DNA from 4 places in the Clostridioides sp. GD02367 genome. Region 1 is predicted to be linked to each of the others. Evidence: riboswitches for the same ligand, from Rfam matches in the RefSeq annotation. Region 1 holds a riboswitch; each other region holds the start of a gene.
What was found. Region 1 has a riboswitch for cyclic di-GMP ahead of Q3223_RS00590 (SrtB-anchored collagen-binding adhesin). Riboswitches for the same ligand answer to the same signal wherever they lie in the genome.
Positions count from the first base shown of each region.

Region 2: linked by a shared signal. The riboswitch ahead of flgB (flagellar basal body rod protein FlgB) and the one ahead of Q3223_RS00590 (SrtB-anchored collagen-binding adhesin) in region 1 are both predicted to bind cyclic di-GMP.
Region 3: linked by a shared signal. The riboswitch ahead of Q3223_RS13870 (Cys-Gln thioester bond-forming surface protein) and the one ahead of Q3223_RS00590 (SrtB-anchored collagen-binding adhesin) in region 1 are both predicted to bind cyclic di-GMP.
Region 4: linked by a shared signal. The riboswitch ahead of Q3223_RS04815 (SH3 domain-containing protein) and the one ahead of Q3223_RS00590 (SrtB-anchored collagen-binding adhesin) in region 1 are both predicted to bind cyclic di-GMP.

Region 1 covers NZ_JBJODK010000001.1:149,409-153,633, reverse strand. Annotated here, with positions in the region: gene Q3223_RS00600 (alpha/beta hydrolase family protein) at 1-663, shown strand, start outside; gene Q3223_RS00595 (cation diffusion facilitator family transporter) at 889-2,067, shown strand; cyclic di-GMP riboswitch class II at 2,193-2,278, shown strand; gene Q3223_RS00590 (SrtB-anchored collagen-binding adhesin) at 2,391-4,225, shown strand, end outside.
Region 2 covers NZ_JBJODK010000007.1:61,549-65,773, reverse strand. Annotated here, with positions in the region: gene Q3223_RS11275 (class I SAM-dependent methyltransferase) at 1-37, shown strand, start outside; gene rfbF (glucose-1-phosphate cytidylyltransferase) at 138-911, shown strand; gene Q3223_RS11265 (radical SAM protein) at 940-2,067, shown strand; cyclic di-GMP riboswitch class I at 2,250-2,340, shown strand; gene flgB (flagellar basal body rod protein FlgB) at 2,748-3,065, shown strand; gene flgC (flagellar basal body rod protein FlgC) at 3,073-3,477, shown strand; gene fliE (flagellar hook-basal body complex protein FliE) at 3,487-3,804, shown strand; gene fliF (flagellar basal-body MS-ring/collar protein FliF) at 3,829-4,225, shown strand, end outside.
Region 3 covers NZ_JBJODK010000010.1:98,374-102,598, forward strand. Annotated here, with positions in the region: gene Q3223_RS13860 (polysaccharide deacetylase family protein) at 1-36, shown strand, start outside; gene prdC (proline reductase-associated electron transfer protein PrdC) at 426-1,739, shown strand; cyclic di-GMP riboswitch class II at 2,136-2,221, shown strand; gene Q3223_RS13870 (Cys-Gln thioester bond-forming surface protein) at 2,237-4,225, shown strand, end outside.
Region 4 covers NZ_JBJODK010000003.1:140,991-145,215, reverse strand. Annotated here, with positions in the region: gene Q3223_RS04825 (TetR/AcrR family transcriptional regulator) at 1-366, opposite strand, end outside; gene Q3223_RS04820 (hypothetical protein) at 615-1,013, opposite strand; gene Q3223_RS04815 (SH3 domain-containing protein) at 1,365-1,853, opposite strand; cyclic di-GMP riboswitch class I at 1,938-2,031, opposite strand; gene Q3223_RS04810 (FtsX-like permease family protein) at 2,546-4,225, shown strand, end outside.

The sequences.
Region 1 (4,225 bases):
TTTGATGATAGTGAATCTCCTATTTTTAGTAAAAATGGATTGCCATCTAAAATGTATGGGTATCAGACATTAAATAAAGTTAAATATAGCGGTTCTTTAGAATTATTCAACAAAAAGTCATTTGAAAATATAGACTCAAGTAATGTTGATACAAAAGAGTTAGTTGAGTCAGAACGATTAGATAAAGATACTGCAAAACTTTTTAGTAATATAAGCTCAAGTGAAAATTTAGATTTATTGCAAGTTGATTGGAAATCTAAAGATGGAAAAATAGAATTGCCCTTAAATAATAAAAATTTAAAAGATTATTCTGCATTAAAATTTAGATGGGCGTTAAATTCTCCTAGTGAGTTAAATAGTAAAGATAAAATAGTTTCATTTAAACTTAGCTTAGTCGATTCTAAAGGAAAAGAAAGTAGTGTAACTTTGGATAATGATAAAGTGTCTGCTATGAAGTATTTTGAGGGTAAAGCTGTGAGAGACGAATATGTAGAAGGTAAATTTATGGAGTTTTGGTCAAGGTATACTCCAATAAGTGATACAATAATACCTATTGATAAGTTTAAAAATATAGATTTATCTAATATAAAGGGTGTTAAAATTGAATTTGAAAATCCAGAAACAGGTTCGATTATGTTAAATAAAATAGTTGGTATAAAATAGTAATACAAGTCCTAGATGAAATTATAAAATATCTAGGACTAGTTTTATTAGAAGTCAATAATTTAATCTAAGAATACATTGCATCTATAATAAATGTATAAAATTAGTAATATCTTATTGATATATATGAACTTTTAAGAATTTTATAGACGAATTATGTTATCATAAATAAAGATATAAATTCTAAAATTTGTCAGTAAAACAGAAGACAAGGAGGTAAATTTTATGTTTTCAAAAATCCTGGTCAAAACATTTATCAAAGATAGTGAGAACGTTCAAAATAAAGATGTTAGAAATAAGTATGGATATGTAGCTGGAGTAGTGGGTATATTATCTAATTTACTTTTATTTGTAGTAAAGGTGTCTATAGGTATGCTTACATCAAGTATAGCTATAATGGCTGATGCATTTAACAATCTTTCTGATATGGCATCCTCAGCGATAACTATGATAGGTTTTAAATTAGCAAGTAAGCCAGCTGATAAAGAGCATCCTTTTGGACATGGAAGAATAGAATATTTATCGGCGTTAATTGTGGCGTTCATGGTAATGTTGGTAGGACTTCAATTTATAAAGTCGTCTGTGGAAAGGATAGTAAATCCAGTACCTATAAAATTTGAAGTAATACCACTTATACTTTTAATTGCATCTATAATGATTAAAATTTGGTTAAGTAAATTTAATAAATTTATGGGAAATAAAATTGACTCCTCAGCCTTAAAAGCAGTTTCACTTGATGCTTTAGGAGATGTATTTACATCGAGTTGCGTAGTTATATCATTTGTCATAGCTAGATTTACTAGTTTACCTATAGATGGATATGTTGGTATTGTAGTATCACTAGTAATACTTTATGCTGGATTTTCTCTTGTAAAAGATACTATAAATCCTCTTCTAGGAGAAGCACCAGATGAAGAAATGGTAAAATCTATTATAGAATCATTATTATCTTATGAACATATTATAGGTACACATGATTTAATAATTCATAACTATGGAGTTGGACGATGTATAGCATCTATACATGCAGAAATTCCATCAAATATAGATATAATGGAGATTCATGAAATTATAGATAATGCTGAGAGAGAAATATCTGAAAAATTAGATATGTATTTAGTAATTCATATGGACCCTATATGTCTCGAAGATGAAGAAGTTATGTCAGCAAAAAAAGAACTTGAAGAAATACTTAAGAAAAATAGTCTTGTAAAATCTATGCATGATTTCAGAATAGTTGGAAAGGGAAGTAAGAAAAATTTAGTGTTTGATATAGTAGTTAATCCTTCTGAATTCTCTAAGAATATGTCAGAGGAAGAATTAAAAGAAGATATAACTAAATTGGTTAAGGAGATGAATCCTGAATATAATTGTGTAATTGTTGTAGATAAGGATTTTATTTAATGATTAATTAAAATTATTGTAAGGAAAAAAATGTAAAATATATAGACAGGAAGATGTTGGCATAATATAATATAGATATGTAATTGTATCTAGTATGAATATAGCAATTTTAATTGTTTTTTATAAAATATTATAGAGATGTTGATGTATGTTCTATCATTGGGCACCTTATGGACATACTGAGTCAGTGGTGCAACCGGCTATGGATATAAATTTATTTATTTTCATGGCTTTTTTTATATAATTTTTTGCTTAGAATTAATTTTAATGGGATATAAATAGAAGTTTATAAATTATAGATAGCGTAGAGGGGAGAAATCTATATGGGGAAGAAGAATAAAAAGGCATTATTAATAAGTTTAATTATGATTTTAAGTATGGTAGTATCTACAATCTATCCAACCTTATCTTATGCTTCAGAATTAGGAGATAACAGTCAGATTCAAAATAATTCAACTAGTTCATCAAGTGGAGAAGAGAAGCCATCAGATAACAAAAAACCAGAGCAGACTCCAGAAGGAGAGAAGCCATCAGACAACAAAAAACCAGAGCAGACTCCAGAAGAGGAGAAGCCATCAGACAACAAAAAACCAGAGCAGACTCCAGAAGAGGAGAAGCCATCAGACAACAAAAAACCAGAGCAGATTCCAGAAGAGGAGAAGCCATCAGACAACAAAAAACCAGAACAGACTCCAGAAGGAGAGAAGCCATCAGATAACAAAAAACCAGAGCAGACTCCAGAAGAGGAAAAGCCACTAGATAATAAAAATATAGAGCAGACTCCAAAAGAAGAAAAGCTGCTAGAAGATGAGAATTTGCTGAAAACGTTAGAAGAAGAACTTAATGAAGAGAATGAAGATTATGGATTTATTATAAAAATTAATAATAGTACAATAGAAACTGAATCAATGAAAAAGATATCATTTAATTTAACTTATACTCCAACATCAAAGGGAATACAAGCAGGTGATTCAATAACTTTCAAGGTGCCAGATGTATTTAATAAAGTTAATTTAGATTATACAAGTGAATGTTTCGACAAAACAGAAAGTAATGGAGAATATACACTTACATTTAGAGAACTTCCTAATGGTCAAAGTGTAATGCAAGGAAAAATAGGTCTAGAAGCATACGTTAAAAGGGTTGATGAAGAGACAAATACAAAAATTCATATTGAGACTACTGGAAAAATAGAAAGTGGAAGTGGAGATGTGGATGTAGAAATAAAGCCTGGAGATAAAGGCGAGGAAGAAGAGTCTAAAGGAACACTTAAGAAACTTGTTGAAGGAAAAAAATCAACTACAGTATTTATGCCAGTTAAAAATAAAGATATAAATTATAGCATACTAGTAAATGAGAAACAGGAAGAATTGAAAGATATTACTTTGTATGATGAGCTTCCTGAAGGATTGACACTAGTAAATGATTCTGTAAGTGTAGTAACAAGTGATGGGAAAGAAGTAAGTGATTTTAATATTGAACAAAGTGCAAATTCTATATCAGTTAATTTTGGAAATATAGATAAAGCATATACTGTTAAATACAAAGCTAGAATTAGTGATGAAAATGCAAAACATGATAATAAATATAAAAATGTAGCTAGGATAGAATCTGATGGTAAGAAGGTACAAGAAGATGATGCTACTGTAAGTATCTTTGATAGAGGTAGCGATTATCTTTTGACTAAAGGGCATTCAGGAGTAACAAATATTACTCAAGTTGGCCAAGTAATAAACTATCAGATTTCAGTAAATGATGATAAGTCGCCAATAAGTAATGTTGTTATAACAGATAATATACCAGAGGGTATGAGATTAACTACAGCAGGAGAAGCTGGACATGATTTTAGAGTAGTAGAAATTCCAATGAATGGTAACTGGACTCCTTGGAGTAAAGAAAAAATCGCAAACAATATTTCATATAAAATAGAAGAGAAAAGAAATGAAAGCGGTCAAGTAGATAAAGTTATAACTGGATTTACGATTAATCTTAGTAAAGAAGAAGTAGAATCAAAGTTTTATATAGCTTATACATTAAAGGTTATTAGTATTGAAGATAGTTATACAAATAGAGCTGTTCTTGATGCAAATAACAGTCAAGTTGATAAAAGCGATGAGATAAGTTTTAAGAAAAACTCTGGATTAATAAGTGCAAAAAA
Region 2 (4,225 bases), on a different contig from region 1:
AAGTCTAATAAATGGAGAACAAAAATATAAGTTTTAACATTATCCTAGAGAAATTCTATTTATCTATGATATATATCTGTAATAAAAAATTCTATTCTTAAATTTTTATATATTATAATTAAGTGAGGCATTTTAATATGAAAGTAGTTATTTTAGCAGGAGGATATGGTAGTAGACTTGGAGATATTACTAGTATAGTTCCCAAACCTATGGTTGAAATAGGAGGGAAGCCGATATTATGGCATATAATGAAAATATATTCGTATTATGGAGTAAAAGAATTTATCATATGTCTTGGCTACAAAGCAAATGTTATAAAAGATTATTTTTTACATTATGATAGTAGAAATAATGATTTTACAATTAATATAGGAAGTAATTCAATAGAATTTCATAATAATCATGATGAAAGTGAATGGAAAGTAACATTAGTTGATACAGGTATAGAATCTCAAAAAGGAGCACGATTAAAGAAAATAGAGAGATATCTTGAAGAAGATATAAATTTATTAACATATGGAGATGGGCTAGCAAATATAAATATAAATAAATTAATACATTTTCATAATAAAGTTGGAAAGTTGCTTACAATATCTGGAGTAAGACCTCCTGCTAGATTTGGTGAACTTATCGCAGAGGGAGATGTACTTAAATCATTTGAAGAAAAATCACAAACATCAAAGGGATTAATAAATGGTGGATATATGGTATTTAATAAAGAACTATTAAAATATCTTACAGAAAATGATGAGTGTGATTTGGAGTATGGATTATTTGAAAATCTAGCTAAAAATGGAGAAATAGCAGTTTACAAGCATGAAGGTCTGTGGGCATGTATGGATAATGAAAGAGATATGAACAATCTTAATTCTCTTTGGAAAGAAAATAAAGCTTTTTGGAAGATATGGTAAAATACATAGAAATAAGAGGTATATCAATATGAGTATATTGAGAGCTAAAACAATTGATTTAAAACAAACAAACTCTTTAACAGAGTTACAGAAAAAGAATAGCAATTTGAATGAAAGCGAGGCATATAATCAGGCTATCAATCTAGAAGCTAAACCTAGAAGGTTAGTATTTGAACTTACGAATGCTTGTAATTTAAATTGTATTATGTGTGGAAGAAATTCAGCAGAGTTCAAAGCAACAGTTTTTGATTTTAAATGGACTGAAAAATTTGAGAATATATTAAATGAAGTAGAGGAAGTAACTTTAATGGGATGGGGAGAACCAACAGTACATCCAAATTTCGTTGATTTCTTATATTGGGCAAAGAAAAATGGTCTTAGAAAATATTTTTGTACAAATGGTATGAAATTGGATAAACTATTTGATGATATCTTCAATACAGAAACTGACATTATAGCTATAAGTCTAGATGGGGCGTCTAAAGAGATTAATGACAATATAAGATCAGGGGCTGATTTTAATCATATAATAAAAAATATTAAACATATAGCAGATGAGAAGATTAAAAGAGGGATAAATTGGCCACATATGAATTTTGTTTTTACAGCAATGAAGTCTAATTTGTATGAGATACCCAAAATGGTTGAATTAGCTAAAAGGGTAGGTTTACAAGAGCTTAAGGTGGTATATCTAACTGTGTTTGATGAAAATATGCATGATGAGAGTTTATATGATTGCCAAGATGAGGTTAAAAAGGTATTTGAAGAAGCAGAGGTTTTAGCAGATGAGTTAAATATTATTCTTAAGTTACCTCATATACAAGGTGAAGATAGTGCATGTGAAAAACTACATAAGGATTGTTTTACAACATGGAGAGACTTTTTCTTAGGTTCAGATGGATTTGTACGTTCATGTATGTCTACACCTATAAAGTTGTTTCATATTGACAGATATAAAACTTTTGAAGAAATGTGGAATTCTTTGGAATATAAAGACTGCAGAAGAAATATTAATAGTATAAATATGAATGATTCATGTAAGGTATGTTATCAATCTTCATTTGCTAATTGGAATAAAAGGTCTTCTTTTATACAAATAGGAAATAAATTCTCTCCTGAATGGGATAAAGAAGAATCTAACTTGATTACATTATAGACATTTATATAAAAAATAAAAACAGCTTAGAATAAGTATTTTAAGCTGTTTTTATTTTTTATAATAACAAGTTTTTAATTTATACTAGATATTTAGCTATAAATATCGAATATTAATTGAAATATTAAAAATATAAGTAAAAAATGTTTAAAAAAATTGTTATTTATTGTATACTTAAATTAAAACTAAATAGGCAAAACTAGAGAAATTTAGTGACGCAAAGCTATAGGGGCTAAGGTTTGTATATACAAACTATGCTAGCCAGTTGCCAAAAAGAGTCCTAAGTATATTTGTATACTTAGGATTAGTCGAAGTGACTGCTTTTTTGGCGGTCATTTTATTATGGAAAAATTACTTTATTACAGTAGAAAGTACATATAATAACATATTTTACCAATTATAACAAAAAATAAAGAAAAACTGTCTGAAAAAGTTGCTATTTTACAAAAAATGACTTCTTTGTTCATTTAAATCTATTACAATTCTATTACATTAATATAATAATGTATCATTTTAGTAAGAAATCTAATTTAAGTTCAATTAACTCCAATGAAAATAAAAAAAAATTTTAATATGTATTTAATTTTTTCTTCATAAAGTTACCTTTTTTTGTAATATAGCAACTTCATTTTTTTAATCATTAAATATAGCAAATAAATATATTTTGAGGAGGGGTGAGTATGAATACATATGACATTATAAAAATGGGACTAGATGCAACTAATCTAAGAAGTCAAACAATAGCAAATAATATAGCAAATATAAATACTGAAGGTTACAAAAAACATTATGTAACTTTTGAAGAAACATTAAATGATGCCATGCCAAAAATAGAAGAAAAAACAGACAATTCAAAAGGTTTAAGAGTAGATGGCAATAATGTGGATATAGAAGAAGAAAAAGTAAAGCAAGCAATGACAACGTTGCAATATAATGCTTTAATAGGTTTTGCAAATGGCAAAATTGCAATGACTAAATCAATAATAACTGGGAGGTAACTAGAAGATGAGTGTGTTCAGTGGAATGGAGATATCTGCTAGTGGATTAACAGCAGAAAGTTTGAAAATGGATATCATATCATCAAATGTAGCTAATATAAATGCTACAAGAGGTCCAAATGGAGAAGCATATAGGAGAAAAATTGTTTCCTTTGAAGAAAACTATGATAATAAATTAGGTATGTTAGGAGTAAAAGTCACATCTGTTGAAGATGACAAATCACCTCTTAAAGAAGTATATGACCCATCTCATCCAGATGCGAAACCAAATGGATATGTAGAATATCCAAATGTAAATATATTGGTTGAAATGACAGATTTAATAACAGCTTCAAGAGCATATGATTCTAACGTAGACACACTGAATGCTCAGAAATCTATGATATCGAAAGCTTTGGAAATAGGAAAGTAGGGATAAATTATGCCAATTACACAAATCAACAATTTAATGCAAGGTGCAAAGTTAGATAATTTGATTGGAGAAACAAAACCATTAAACCTTAATAATAAAGAAGAAAAAAAGAATTTCGAAGATGTAATAATAGATACTATAGACAAAGTTAATTTTCAACAAGTGACAGCGGATAATATGAAAGAAAAATTTATAAAAGGCGAAGATATTTCTATGCATGAAGTTATGTTAAAAGGTCAAGAAGCACAACTATCTATGCAATATCTGATAGAAGTTAGAAACAAGATTCATGATGCATATCAAGAAATGAATAAAGTACAAATTTAGCCTTTTGAACAGGAGTAATAATCAATGATAGCCAGTTTTAAAAATAAGATTAAGGAGCAAGTTGCTAAATCTAGGACAAAAATAGGTTCTTTAAAAAAAGGAACTAAGATAGCATTAGGTATAGGGATTGTTGCTATATGTTTAGCGCTAGTATTTACAGCAATATCTGCAAGTAAAAATAAGTATGCAGTCTTATTTTCAGAACTAGATGTTCAAGATGCTGCAGATATATCAGCAGAATTAGAGTCTAGAAAGATAGATACTAAGGTAAAGGGAAGTACAATTTATGTTCCTAGAACAGAAGTCGATAAGTTGAGGCTGGAGCTAGCTCCAAGTCTTACAGGTGGTTCTAAAGGATTTGCATTAATGGATGATAGTTCGTCTATAGGACTTACTGATGAGGAGTTTCAAATTAAGAAGC
Region 3 (4,225 bases), on a different contig from region 1:
ATTGATTCTAATGGAGTGCAGAAACTTAAGAATTAACAAGTAGTAAATGTATATTTTAAGTAAAGTTGTGGTAAATTATATAGTATATGTTAGAAAAGTGTCGATAAAAAGACGGTGTCTATTTTTTGACACTTTTTATGCATGTATGCGATATCAATAATTATAGATTAAATTGGTTGAAAAAGTGTCTAATAATTGACTTTTATAAAATGAGTTTAAATATTTGAAAGAAGTTATGGATGCTGTAAGACAGTATTTTCAAAGGGTATAAGTTTGTTTAAAAGTTGGCATAGAAATTGCTTTGTTAATAAGCGATATGTTCTATAGAAATAAACAATATGTTAAGACATTGTAATAGAAAAACAACATTAACATTATTTGAACAGCTTATAAAAAAAATTAATATACTTAAGGGGGCGTACTAGTTGAACAAACTATATTCTATTTTATTAAAACAACACGTTGGTGGTCCAGATAAACCAGTAGTAAGTGTTGGAGATGTAGTAAAAAAAGGAACTCTAATCGCAGAACCAGCTGGATTAGGAGCAAATATTTATGCCAGTGTTAGTGGAAAAATAAGTGAAATAAATGACCAAGCTATAGTAATCGAAGCTGATGAAGTACAAGATGATACTTTTGAACCATTAAAAGGAGAAGGTATACTTGACTTAATTAAAGAAGCTGGAGTTGTAGGTATGGGTGGAGCAGGATTCCCTACTCATATAAAATTAAACATAGATTTAAAAGGTGGAACAATATTAGCAAATGCTGCTGAATGTGAACCTTTATTAGCTCATAACATAAAAGAAATAGAAGAAAGACCAGAGATAGTTTACCAAGGTATAAAATATGCTATGGAAGTTACTAATGCTGGAAAAGGTATGCTAGCAATAAAAAGCAAGCATCCAGAAGCAATAGCAGCATTTAAAAAAGTAATAAAGCCAGGAGATAATATAGAAGTTGCAGAACTAGTTGACATGTACCCAATGGGAGAAGAGAGAGCGATAGTAAGAGACGTTCTAGGTAAATTACTTGAGCCAACTCAATTACCTTCAGAAGCTAATGCAGTAGTAATAAATGTAGAAACATTAACTAGAATAGTAGAAGCTGTTGAGCAAAAAAGACCAGTTATATCTAAAAATGTAACTGTAGTTGGTCAATTAAACAGTGGAAAAGAATCTATAGTATTTGAAGATGTGCCAATTGGGACTACTGTTGGAGAATTAATTGAAAGAGCTGGTGGAATAAAAGGTGAATACGGTGAGATAATCTTAGGAGGACCTTTCACTGGTAAAGCTACTACTTTAGATACTCCAATAACTAAAACTAGTGGTGGTATAATAGTTACTATGCCATTTGTTAATGAAAAGAGAAAAATGGGTCTTTTAGTCTGTGCATGTGGACCTAATGAAGAAAGAATGAGAGACATAGCAGCTAAAATGGGAGTTACTGATATAGTATCAGTTCAAAAATGTAAACAAGCTCAAGAAATTAAAGGTGTATTAAAATGTGAAAATCCAGGACACTGTCCAGGACAAGCTCAAAAATGTATAGAATTTAAGAAAGCTGGAGCAGAAGTTATATTAATAGGAAACTGTACTGACTGTAGTAACACAGTAATGGGTTCTGCACCAAAATTAAAATTAGGTGTATATCATATTACTGACCATGTAATGAGAACAGTTAATCACCCATTAATAAGAAGAATAAAAGGTGACGTAAGATTAAAAATAAAATAATATAATATAAAAATATATAATAAAACATCCTTGGAAAAAATTGGAAAATTGTTTTCAGGGATGTTTTTTTGTTGTTATATGTCGATAACATTAACGAATAATATAAATAATATGGAAAAAATAGACAAAATATAATATCTAATATATAATAATGGCAATAGCTATTAAAATTATATTAGACAAAAACAAACTCAGATATGTGGTCATATTGACATATAAAAATTGAATTGAGTCAATTATCCAATAGAGTAAATAGTTTTGTATTATCTCAAGATACTCTACAGTATCTTTTTTAATGTAAGAATAAGTTTTTGTCTCTTACTAATAATTTTAGAATGTTCGTAAAGAGTGCACTTAAAAAATAAAAAATATTACAAAAATAAAAATTACTAAAAACCTATTTATAGAAACTGTGAAGTATATCTTAAATTTGGGCACTTAAAAGATATATGGAGTTAGTAGTGCAACCTGCTATAAATATAAATAGGAGGAAAATCTTGAAAATAAAAATTAAAAAATCAAGTATAATTAGTTTAGTAATTGCTTTTAGTATGGCATTTACTGCATTTGCACCAATAATATCTTATGCTGACGAAGTAAGTGGAAAAGATACAATACTTGGTGGAGAGAAGCCATCAGGAGTAGAAACACCAGATGGAGAGAAACCATCAGGAGGGGAAACACCAGATGGAGAGAAACCATCAGGAGGAGAAACACCAGACGGAGAGAAGCCATCAGGAGGAGAAACACCAGACGGAGAGAAGCCATCAGGAGGAGAAACACCAGACGGAGAGAAACCATCAGGAGGAGAAACACCAGACGGAGAGAAGCCATCAGGAGGAGAAACACCAGATGGAGAGAAGCCATCAGGAGGAGAAACACCAGACGGAGAGAAGCCATCAGGAGTAGAAACACCAGATGGAGAGAAGCCATCAGGTGAAGAGATACCAGATGGGGAGAAGCCATCAGGTGAAGAGATACCAGATGGGGAGAAACCATCAGGTGAAGAGATACCAGATGGGGAGAAGCCATTAGGTGAAATTATACCATCAGAAGAAGAGGAAGAATTAGAAGTAGAAGAAATGAGTTTGAAGCAGAATATTGAAGATATTCTTAATCTTACTGTATCTCAAATAAATAAGATTGTATATAATTTCTGGGAAGATGAAAATGATGTAAAAACAGATGAACAGTCAGAAATTAGTGAGGTACTTACTTCAAAAGATGCAAATATTGGATTATGGCATAATAAAAATTCAAAAGTAAAAAATACATGTTTGTTAAAAGAAACAGATGGTTCAAATAGACCTTATTTTGATGTGAGATTTGATGATATTACAAAAACTTTAACTTTTGATTATATAATAGAAGGTCTTATAGGTGCAGGCTATAAAGATGGGAAATATATAATAGAAGGTGAAGACGGAGAACAAACTGCATTTTGTTATAATAATCATCTAAAATCTCCAACTAGTCATAATAAGAGTCCATACTTACCAGCAGAAGATTTTAATGGTCAAGAAAATCAAAACGAAGATGCAATTAAATCTATACTATATGCGGGTTCTGAGTTTGATGGATTTGGATATAAGCAACAATTTAATTTAGGTGGAGAAGAATATGAAGGTATAACTCATTCTACTACTCAAGATGCTATTTGGATTATGCTTGGGCAAATGAATGAGCAGGAAAGACTTAAACAATATCAAGCTAATATAAAGCTTTATGATATGTTTATAGAGAGTGCAAAGACTGAAGAGGAAAAAGCTGAGTATCTAAAAGGTAAGGAAGCAGCAATAAATTCAAAAGCTTACTTAGAGGCATTATTAAATGCAGGGCGTGAAGAATTAAAGCCAAATGATACAGGAAAACCTAGTCTGAGTAATGGTTTGACTGATATTAAATTTGATAAGAATCAAGATGGTACTTATGAAACAGAAGCTATAGCTTTAGTAGGTTATAGTGGTGTAGTTAAATTAAAGTTACCAGATGGAGTAACTGCTTATGATGAAAATGGAAATGTAATAGGTACAGGTGAAGTAGAAATCTCAACACAAGAAAAGTTTAAACTTAAGAGTGTTAATAAGCCAGATGTAAAAGCTAATATATCTGCTTTATCTTATGATTATATTTTCCCAAAAGCTATTCAGTATTTTAAGACAGTTTTCGATTTTGGTGATAAAGACCATTCATCTTTATTGCCTACTAGTAAGCAAAATTTATTAAGTTATACAATAGAACAAAAAAATGGCGAGGAAGTTGATTTCAATATAGGTGTACCAACAGATGGAGACCCTGATGTGAATCCACCAGTGCCACCAGATAATGGTAATGATAACTCAAATGGTCATAAACCTAAGCCATCACCACCATCAGATGATACAGTGATAAATCCACCAGTACCACCGTCAGATGATACAGTGATAAATCCACCAATACCACCATCAGATGATACAGTAATAAATCCACCAGTACCACCATCAGAT
Region 4 (4,225 bases), on a different contig from region 1:
AGTTAATTGATTGAGTGCAATTTGCATACTCCAATGAAATTTACCTAATTTAAATGTCTTATACTTTAAAAGAGTTTTTTGTAATAACTCAAATACCACATCGATTTTAAGATTATTTGGTATACAATCATCATATAAAACATCAGAAAAACTTTTTTCATACTGAGCTAGAAATAATTTTATAACTTCATTGAATATTTCATCTTTTGATTTAAAATAGTGATAAAACATACCAACTTCACCACCAACACTATCTAAAATCATTCTTATAGAAGTATTTTCATACCCATATTCTAAAAACAAATTAAGTGCATTCTCAATAAGTTCATCTCGTTTACCACCATTTAATATTCGTTTTCGTGCCATTTTTGTATCTCCTTTTAAACAGAATATCATTCTGCTTAAATTATATCATGCTATAAAATAAACATCAATAATTAGCAAAACGCTATTCTTTAAATTATTATCTAATGAAGAACAAAATCATAACAATATACTTCCAACTAAACTATAAAATAGTTATTCATAAAAAAACTTAAAATAAGATGAAAAGCAATATTGTATATAATACAATAAAATCATATAATACAACTATGTAATTTTTATTCTTGTATTTAATAAAATTTCTTCTTCTTTCTTCTAATAAATATTATCCCAATTAAAACTATAACAATAAATACAACTATTACTGAAAGTATCAATTTTGAAAGAATATTATATATTCCTATGCTTTGACTTTTATGTTTATCTAAATTTCTATGTCCATAATTTTTAGTTCTTATAGTTCTTTTCTTCAAATTAACTCTGCTTTTTCTAGATTTACTACGTTTATGCTTACTTTTAGATTTAATAGTTTTAAATCTAGTATTATTAGATTTATAATTTTCTTGTGCTGAAGAAATGTATACACTAGAATCAATAATAGCTTCAGCCTCAACTTGCAATGGATTTATAGTGCTGATTATAAGCAAAAAAGATATAGCTATTCCAATCAATGTTTTCTTTTTTTTCATATTTTCCCCCTCATAAAAATCTTATATCTAGTTTATTATAATATATATAAAACTAAAAATTACAAAATTTTTCAAATTTCTTATATCTTTTCTTATCTTTAATATTATTTTTATCCTATCAACTTTCTTTTTTATTAAAATTTTCTAAATCAATCTCAATTCATGGCACCTAAAATACAAATCATAAGTTAAATCTATTTTCAATTAAATCTTCGATTTACAATTAAAAAGACCTAGTTAATTTATTATATTTAATATTATAATAAGTTTTTTTACAAAAGAAAAAGAATCCCATGAATAGGATTCTTTTTCTGAAATTTATTAGTATATTTAAAGCTTACTAGTATCCAATTATGATAAACTTAAACATTCTTCTATATATTGACTATATACATATCCAGAATATTTTTTTCCATTTCTATCAATATTAACCCTTGCCCATTTGCCAACACTATAACATACTTCAACTTTAAAACCATCAGGAATTGTAGTTATAATTCTAGAGTCTAATGTTCTATCATTTCTAAGTTCTAAACTTAAGCCATTCGTTCTTATATTTCCTACATAATTCTTTTTTCTATTTTTTACTATACCATTACTATTGCTTTTAGCATTGCTTAATTTTTCTAAATATTTATAAAGTAACCAACCTTTGTCATAATTACTTTCAACTTCTGCCCATATTCCATCGACACATTTTAACTTAACAATTTTACCTTCTGGTATACTTTTCAACTTCATACTATTTATGTCTGGTCTTTCTCTTAAATTTAATTTAATTTTAGTCTTAAAATTGATGCTAGATTCGCCAAAACTTTTCAACATTAATTCAGATATCATCTTAAGCCCTCCTCTTGCCAAATATTAAGTTATTAAAAATATATAACTTTAAAAAATACTTTCAACAAAAAGAATTATTATCTTTTTGGCAACTGGCTGACATGACCTTTATTATATAAAGATTTTAGTCCCTATAGCTTTGCGTCATTAGATTTATCTAATATTGCCTATATCTGAATAATAACATAATTTAAACAATTTAAAAATAATATTACATCAAATTTTATATTAATTAAATATAAATTAAATTTTTAATTAATAATAACCAAAAAATATCTTTATATTTATTAATTTAATTATTCTTCTTCATAATTCATCTGAAAAATAGTAATTTGTATATGATATTACTACTTTTAACAAATCTTTTTCAATAAATATTAATATATAAAAATAATCGATAATTTTTTACATCCTTAATTAATATAAAAAATTAATGATTAATAAAAACCTAAAGATAATTTGTATTAATTATTCTCTTTTAAAAATTTTTACTACTCTATCTATGCTAAATCCTCTCTATACACTTTATCATAAGATGTATATATTTTACTTTTTAAATGACTTGACAAACTAATGATATTATAATATTATCATTATAGACCGACGGTCAGTTTAAATCTTATATTTATACCACTACTATAAAAAAATTCTAAAATTTTTAATACAAAATTTTTAAGAAATGAGGATTATTTATGCTAAAAAGAATATTATTAAAGGATTTAACACGAAATAAAGTAGTAACAATTACTCTATTTATTTTTATTTTACTTGCATCAATGCTAGTATCTAGTTCAATAAATATCATTGTAGAGCTAACTGATTCAATGACTTCCTTGTTTCAAAAATCTCATACACCACATTATGTCCAAATGTATTCTGGGAAATTACAACAAAAAGAAATTGATAAGTTCTCAGCTAAAACTCCATATATAAAAAAACAGCAAACTTCCGAACTTCTAAATGTAAATGGAGCTAATATTTTTCTAGGAAATAAAGTAGAAAATCAAGCTAATAGTGTACTAGAAAATAGTTTTACAAAACAAAACGATAAATTTGATTTTTTATTAGATATGGACAATCAAATAATGCAAATAAAAGATGGAGAAATAGGTGTTCCTGTATATTATATGAAACAATCCAATTTGAAAATTGGAGATACTATAAAAATTATTAATGGTAATTTCTTTATGGAATTTACAATAAAAGATTTTATACGTGACTCACAAATGAACCCTTCACTTGTTACTTCAAAGCGTTTTTTAATCAGTGATAATGATTGGAACACGTTAAAATCTAATATAGGAGAAAGCGAATATTTAATTGAATTTATATTAGATGATATAAATAAAATTAGTGAGTTTGAAACGTTATACCAATCAACTAAGCTCCCTCAAACAGGTACATCAGTGACTTATTCTATTTACAAATTACTAAATTCTTTGTCTGATGGGATTGTAATTACTATTATCATCTTAATTAGTATTCTTCTTATTACAATTTCTATTTTATGTTTACGATTTACTTTAATTACAACGATTGAAGAAGATTATCGAGAAATTGGTGTTATGAAGGCCATTGGTATTAAAAATGGTAACATCCAAAACTTATATTTAATAAAATACTTGTTAATTGCATCTTTTGCAAGTTTTCTTGGTTACATACTCTCATTATTTATAGGCCCTCTTTTTACAAAAAATATTTACATTTATATGGGAGCCATAGACAAAACCATTTTTAGTATTCTCGTTCCATTTATAGGTTCAGTTCTTGTATTTTTAAGTGTTGTATTCTTTTGTAAAGTTATACTTAAAAAATTCGAAAAAATATCAGTAATTAATGCATTAAGAGGTAACCGTTCTACTAACTCTGTAAAATATGGATTCAGTTTTCAAATACACAAAAATAAAATAACAAATACTAACATACTTTTAGGATTAAACGAAGTGTTTAAAAAAATTACAGTCTATGGATTGCTTTGTTTTGTATATACGATTTGTATTTTTATTATGACTGTACCAACTAATTTTTTAAATACTATTAAATCACCTGAATTTATCACTTATATGGGTGCTGGCAAGAGTGATATTCGTATTGATTTGCCTCAAACAAAACAAACTAAGCATCTTTTTAATTCTATACTAGAAAAAATTAATGTTGACAATGATGTTAAAAAGTATGAATCCTTTACAACAAGTTCATATAAAATAAGAAATAAAGATGGCAAGATAGAAAATATTAAAATAGAAAATGGAAACTTTAAAACTTTCCCACTGACATATGTAAAAGGTTCTGCACCAATGAAAGAAAATGAAATTGCATTGTCTGTCATAAATGCAAATGAACTAGAAAAAAGCATTGGAGATAATTTATCA